Regions from separate parts of the Streptomyces sp. NPDC052101 genome, predicted to be linked through region 1. Evidence: riboswitches for the same ligand, from Rfam matches in the RefSeq annotation. Region 1 holds a riboswitch; the other holds the start of a gene.

What was found. Region 1 has a riboswitch for S-adenosylmethionine ahead of AB0L75_RS20515 (aminotransferase class V-fold PLP-dependent enzyme). Riboswitches for the same ligand answer to the same signal wherever they lie in the genome.
Region 2: another riboswitch for S-adenosylmethionine. It lies ahead of thrC (threonine synthase); the one in region 1 lies ahead of AB0L75_RS20515 (aminotransferase class V-fold PLP-dependent enzyme).

What each region holds. Positions count from the first base shown of each region.
Region 1 covers NZ_JBFAWH010000011.1:47,795-51,196, reverse strand. Annotated here, with positions in the region: gene AB0L75_RS20525 (cytochrome bc complex cytochrome b subunit) at 1-243, shown strand, start outside; gene trpD (anthranilate phosphoribosyltransferase) at 362-1,426, shown strand; SAM riboswitch class IV at 1,502-1,618, shown strand; gene AB0L75_RS20515 (aminotransferase class V-fold PLP-dependent enzyme) at 1,760-3,124, shown strand; gene AB0L75_RS20510 (Lrp/AsnC ligand binding domain-containing protein) at 3,166-3,402, opposite strand, start outside.
Region 2 covers NZ_JBFAWH010000003.1:149,284-152,685, reverse strand. Annotated here, with positions in the region: gene AB0L75_RS07935 (MoaD/ThiS family protein) at 1-251, opposite strand, end outside; gene thrC (threonine synthase) at 310-1,593, opposite strand; SAM riboswitch class I at 1,611-1,775, opposite strand; gene AB0L75_RS07925 (glucosyl-3-phosphoglycerate synthase) at 1,904-2,848, shown strand; gene AB0L75_RS07920 (trehalose-6-phosphate synthase) at 2,942-3,402, shown strand, end outside.

The DNA.
Region 1 (3,402 bases):
GAGTTCATCGAGGTGCACGAGCCGCTCAGCCAGGAGCAGCTGCACACCCTCACCGCTCACCACCAGTACGAGCCGGCCGAGATCGGCCCCACGGTCGACGAGAACGGTGTCGAGCGCAAGGTTCCGGCCTCGGAGAAGCTCCGGGTCAAGCTGTCCCACGCCTACTACGGCGAGGACAACCAGATCCCGAAGCCGACCGTCGAGGAGTACAAGGAGATCACGAGCGGCCACGGCCACCACTGATCGCCGCGTCGCCACGCCACACTGAAGGGCCCCGTCCGGGTTACGGACGGGGCCCTTCGCCGTGCTCCTGGCTGGATAGGGTGGGATCACACTGTTCTTACGACATCAGGAGCGGCTCATGAGCGCTGTGACCCCCGCTGGAGGCGACACCGCGGCGGGCCGTTCCTGGCCCGAGGTACTGAACGCCCTGCTGGAGGGGCGCGACCAGAGCGCCGACGCCACCGCATGGGCGATGGACCGGATCATGCGCGGGGAGGCGACCGACGCGCAGATCGCGGGATTCGCCGTGGCCCTGCGCGCCAAGGGCGAGACGGTGGAGGAGATCACCGGGCTCGTACGCGCGATGTACGAGCACGCGAACGTCATCGAGGTGCCCGGACAGACCGTCGACATCGTCGGCACGGGCGGCGACGGTGCCAAGACGGTGAACATCTCCACGATGTCGTCGATCGTCGTCGCCGGCACCGGCGCGAAGGTCGTCAAGCACGGCAACCGGGCCGCGTCCTCGGCCTCGGGGGCGTCGGACGTGCTGGAGAAGCTCGGCGTCAATCTGAACCTCCCGCTGGAGCGGGTCGCGCAGGTCGCGGAAGAGGCCGGGATCACCTTCTGCTTCGCGGTGAAATTCCACCCGGCGCTGCGCCATGTGGCTGCGGCGCGCGGCCAGTTGGGCATCCGCACGACCTTCAACGTCCTCGGCCCGCTGACCAATCCGGCGAAGGTGCGGTCCCAGGCCGTCGGCGTGGCGGATCTCCGGATGGCGCCGATCGTCGCGGGCGTGCTCGCCGAGCGCGGCAACTCCTCGCTGGTCTTCCGCGGCGACGACGGCCTGGACGAGCTGACCACGACGTCCACCTCCCGGGTCTGGGTGGTCCGGGACGGCAAGGTCACCGAGGAGAGGTTCGACCCGCGTGACGTCGGTATCGACCTCGTCCCCGTGGAGGCGCTGCGCGGCGGCGACCCGTCGTACAACGCCGAGGTCGCCCGCCGTCTGCTGGACGGCGAGCAGGGCCCGGTACGGGACGCCGTCCTGCTGAACTCCGCGGCGGCCCTGGTGGCCCTGCACCCGACGGACGCCTCGCTCGCCGACCAGCTCCGGGCCGGCATCGCCAAGGCCGCCGAGTCCATCGACTCGGGCGCAGCGAAGCGGGTGCTGGAGCGCTGGGTGGCGGCGAGCAACGCATAGCGTTCGCCGGCGGTCGTCCCGCGATCCGGACTCGGGTTGCGGGACGACGATCTCTTCGCGTACGTTCCCGTACCAGGTCATGAGTGACAGTCATGCGGCCCCGGCCGACTGTCCGGCAACCCTCCGTCCGTGGCGGGGTGCCCCGGGTGAAGACCAGGCCGTAGGCAGCGAGGTCTACGGCAAGCGCGGACCCCTCGCGCCCCTTTGATTTTTTCCGCGAGGGCAGGGGTCCTGGTCGTCGAGGAGCCTTCCGTGAGCAAGCGAATGCGATAGGGCCGCCGAGCCCCGCCTCCGCACACCCTTTTCTCTTTCACGTTCTCACGGGAGTTCCCCATGTCCGTCTTCACCGCTGCCGCCGACCAGTCTGTTTGTGCCGCTCTGCCCGTTCTGGGTCGGGATGTCACCGTCCCGCTCGTCACCGGCGGCGAGGTCACCTACGCGGCCCTCGACTACGCGGCCAGCGCCCCCGCCCTCCAGCGCGTCTGGGACGACGTCGCCGCCTACGCCCCGTACTACGGCAGCGTCCACCGCGGCGCCGGCTACCTCTCCCAGCTCTCCACCGACCTGTTCGAGAACGCCCGCAGGACGGTCACCGAGTTCCTGGACTGCCGCGCCGACGACCAGGTGGTCTTCACCCGTTCCACCACGGACTCCCTGAACCTCCTGGCCCGCGCCCTGCCCGCCGACTGCCAGGTCTTCGTCTTCGAGACCGAGCACCACGCCTCCCTGCTGCCCTGGCAGGACGCCCAGGTCAGCTACCTCGACGCCCCGCGCACCCCGCAGCAGGCCGTGGCGACCCTGGAGCGGGCCCTCGCCGACCGCGACCCCTACGGACCGGCCCTGGTCTGTGTCACCGGTGCCTCCAACGTCACCGGCGAGCTGTGGCCGGTGCGCGAGCTGGCCGCCGCCGCGCACGCGCACGGCGCCCGTATCGTCCTGGACGCCGCCCAGCTCGCCCCTCACCACCCCGTGTCCGTCCGTGACCTGGACGTCGACTGGGTCGCCTTCTCGGGCCACAAGCTGTACGCCCCCTTCGGCTCCGGCGTCCTGGCCGGCCGCGCCGACTGGCTGCGCGCGGCCGAGCCGTACCTCGCCGGCGGCGGCGCCAGCCGCAAGGTGACCCGGCGTCAGGACGGCGGCGTGGACGTGGAGTGGCACGAGAGCGCCGCGCGGCATGAGGCCGGGTCGCCCAATGTCATCGGCGCCTACTCCATCGCCTCCGCGTGCAAGGCGCTCACCGAGGCCGGCTTCGACACCCTCGTCGCCCGTGAGCGGCACCTGATCGAGAAGGTGCGGTCGGGTCTGGCCGAGGTCCCCCAGGTCCGGGTCCTCTCCCTCTTCGGCGACGACGCCCCGCGCGTCGGCGTCATCTCCTTCGTCGTCGAGGGCTGGAACAGCTCCCACTTCGCCGCGGCCCTCTCCGCCGAGTACGGCATCGGCGTCCGCGACGGCCTCTTCTGCGCCCACCCGCTGGTCAGGACCCTGCTGGGCTCTGACCCCCAGACCCAGGGCGAGTGCGGGGCGCCGGAGGCGGCGCCGGGGGAGAAGTCCCTCAACGCGATCCGTGTCAGCTTCGGCGCGGGAACGCCCGACGAGCACGTGGAGCGTTTCGTGACGGCGGTGCGGGAACTGGTGACCGACGGCGCGAAGTGGACGTATCGCACGCAGGACGGCCGCTGTGTACCGGCGGTGAGCTGACCGGGCCGCGCCCCGCGGACGCCCGGGCGGTCTTCAGCCGGTCAGTTGTCCAGACCGATCGCGAAGGCCGCCTCGAGGTCGTGCTGCGAGTACGTCCGGAACGCGACATGCGTGTCCGTGGCCTCGACCCCCGGGATCTTGCTGATCCGCCCCGGAATCACGTCGGCGAGATCCTCGTGCCGGCCGACCCGGACCATGGCGATCAGGTCGTACGTACCGGTGACGGAGAAGACCTCGCTCACCGAATCCAGCGAGGCGATCTGCTCCGCGATCTCGGG
Region 2 (3,402 bases), on a different contig from region 1:
ATGGAGACACCGGCGCCGTCCGGGGTCTCGGTCTGCAGGCCCTGCTCGAAGCGGACGTCGTCGTCGTTGACGTAGACGTTGACGAACCGGCGCAGCTTGCCCTGGTCGTCCAGGACGCGGGCGGCGATCCCGGTGTGGTTCTTCTCCAGGTCCTCGATGACCTCGGCGAGGGTGGCCCCTTCGGCGGCCACTTCGGCCTGCCCGCCCGTGTAGGTGCGCAGGATGGTCGGGATGCGAACGGTCACGCTCACGATGAAACCTCCGGTCAGGGTGACGCCCTAGGGGCGCAGGGCTGTGTTGGATCTGCGGCTAGACGAGCCCCGCCTCGCGGAACGACTCCAGGCTGGGACGGATGGTCGCGGTGAGCCCTGTACCCGCCACCGCGTCCAGCGTCTTGAGGCCGTCGCCGGTGTTGAGAACCACCGTGGTCTTCGTCGGGTCCAGGACGCCGTCCTTGACCAGCTTGCGGGTGACGCCGACGGTCACACCGCCCGCCGTCTCCGCGAAGATGCCCTCGGTCCTGGCGAGCAGCCTGATCGCGTCGACGACTTCCGCGTCCGTCACGTCCTCCACGGCGCCGCCGGTGCGGCGCGCGATGTCCAGGACGTAGGGGCCGTCGGCGGGGTTGCCGATGGCGAGGGACTTGGCGATGGTGTTGGGCTTCTGGGGGCGGACCACGTCGTGGCCCGCCTTGAAGGCCGTGGACACCGGCGAGCAGCCCTCGGCCTGCGCGCCGAAGACCTTGTAGGGCCTGTCCTCAACCAGACCCAGCTCGATCAGCTCCTTCAGACCCTTGTCGATCTTGGTGAGCTGGGAGCCGGAGGCGATCGGGACCACGATCTGGTCCGGCAGCCGCCAGCCGAGCTGCTCGCAGATCTCGTACGCGAGGGTCTTGGAGCCCTCCGCGTAGTACGGCCGCAGGTTGACGTTGACGAAGCCCCAGCCCTCGCCGGCCGGGTCGCCGATCAGCTCGGAGCAGAAGCGGTTCACATCGTCGTAGTTGCCCTCGATGCCGACCAGCTCGCCGCCGTAGACCGCGGCCATGACGACCTTGCCCTGCTCCAGGTCGTGCGGGATGAACACGCAGGAGCGGAAGCCGGCCCGGGCAGCGGCGGCGCCGACGGCACCGGCGAGGTTGCCGGTGGAGGAGCAGGACAGGGTGGTGAAGCCGAAGGCGCGGGCGGCCTCCAGGGCCTGGGCGACCACGCGGTCCTTGAAGGAGTGCGTCGGGTTGCCGGAGTCGTCCTTCACATACAGGCCGCCGGTCACGCCCAGCTCGCGGGCGAGGTTGTCGGCCTTGACGAGTGGGGTCCAGCCCGGGTTCAGGTTCGGCTTGCCGGCCACGTCCGCGGGGACGGGCAGCAGCGGGGCGTACCGCCAGATGTTCGCGGGACCGGCCTCGATACGGCGGCGCAGCTCTTCGGTGTCGTAGCCGGAGAAGTCGTAGGCGATCTCCAGCGGGCCGAAACACTCCGCGCAGGCGAACAGGGGGCCGAGCGGGACGCGGTGACCGCACTCCCGGCAGCTCAGGGCCGCGGCGGGACCGAGGTCGACGGTGGAATCGCTGGTGGTTGCAACTGTCTGCACAGCCATGGAGGCGAGGCCCTTTCTCCTCATCTTCCTCATGGCGCATCTCGCCATGAGACGGATTTGGCACCTTCCCTAGCCGGGAGCCTCGCTGAGCGATCACACCTGATCAGGCTGATCTACGAGAACCGACTGGAGGGTTGCCGGGGCTTCATCGGGCCGTTTCCCTCTGCCCCTCTGGATGAGCGGTATTCGATTGTGGACGCACGCGACCCCCGACATGCGATGGTCATCGGCGTTGTTCAAGACTGTAACCGAAGGCCTGGACAGTTGAGATAGTCGTCCGAACCGCGAGACACGTGAGGAGCCGCAGACCGTGCTGGAAGAAGTCGAGCGCTGGCTGGCCACCCGCTCCTGGTCCGTGGCCGATCGCCCGCTCCACCGGATCCTGTCCGCCAAGCAGCGCACGGGCCAGACCGTCAGTGTCGTGCTGCCCGCGCTCAACGAGGAGGAGACCGTCGGCGACATCGTCGCGATCATCCGGCACGACCTCGTGGAGCAGGTTCCGCTCGTCGACGAGATCGTCGTCGTGGACTCCGGCTCCACCGACCGTACCTCCGAGGTCGCCGCCGCCGCGGGCGCGCGGGTCGTTCACCGCGACGAGATCCTGCCCCGCATCCCGGCCGTCCCCGGAAAGGGTGAAGTGCTCTGGCGGTCCCTGCTGGTCACCGGCGGGGACATCCTCTGCTTCGTCGACGCCGACCTGCGGGAGTTCTCCTCCGACTTCGTCTCCGGGATCGTCGGCCCGCTGCTCACCGAGCCGGGCGTCGACCTGGTCAAGGCCATGTACGACCGCCCGCTCGCCGGGACGGCGGGGCAGGGCGGCCGGGTCACCGAGCTGATGGCCCGCCCGCTGCTGAACATGCACTGGCCGCGGCTGGCCGGTTTCGTCCAGCCGCTGGGCGGCGAGTACGCGGCCCGCCGCAGCCTGCTGGAACAGCTCCCCTTCCCCGTCGGCTACGGCGTGGAGCTGGGCATGCTGGTGGACGCACTGCACCTGGTGGGGCTGGACGCGCTGGCCCAGGTGGACGTGGGTGTGCGCATCCACCGCCACCAGGACGGACAGGCGCTGGGGCGGATGGCCGCGGCGATCTACCGCACGGCCCAGCTCCGGCTGGCCCGCGGCCACCTGGTGCGCCCCACGCTGACCCAGTTCGAACGGGGCGAGGACGGCTTCGAGCCGCGCACCTACTCGGTGGACACCGAGGAGCGCCCGCCGATGCTGGAGATCGCGGAGTACGCCGAGCGCAAGGTGGCGTGATCCGGTTGTACACGCGTGATCCGGTCGTATACGTCCGTACGCCGCGCCCGTCCGTACGTTTGAGCGTTTCCGGGCCGGGCTAGGTTTTCGACCATGGCTTCCACGCAGGGTGCTGCCGAGAAGGCTCGGGTTCTGGTCGCGTCCAACCGCGGCCCGGTTTCGTACACGGTGTACGACGACGAAGGGGCCGAGGGGTCCGGCTCACTGCGCGCCAAGCGGGGCGGCGGCGGGCTGGTCTCGGGGCTGTCCGCCATCGGGCCGGACGCCGGCTCGGTGTGGGTGTGCGCGGCGCTCGGCGACGGCGACCGGGCGGCCGTACGGCGGGCGGCCGGCGGGCTGCTGCCGGCCGAGGACACCGGCGGGCAGCGGGTGCGGATGCTCGACATCGACGCACGCGTGCACGCGGACGCCTACAACGGCATCGCCAACTCGGTGCTCTGGTTCATCCACCACATGCTCTACCAGACCCCGCTGGAGCCGGTCTTCGACGCGGAGTTCCGGCGGCAGTGGGCGTCGTACGAGGCCTACAACCGGGCGTTCGCCGAGGCGCTGGC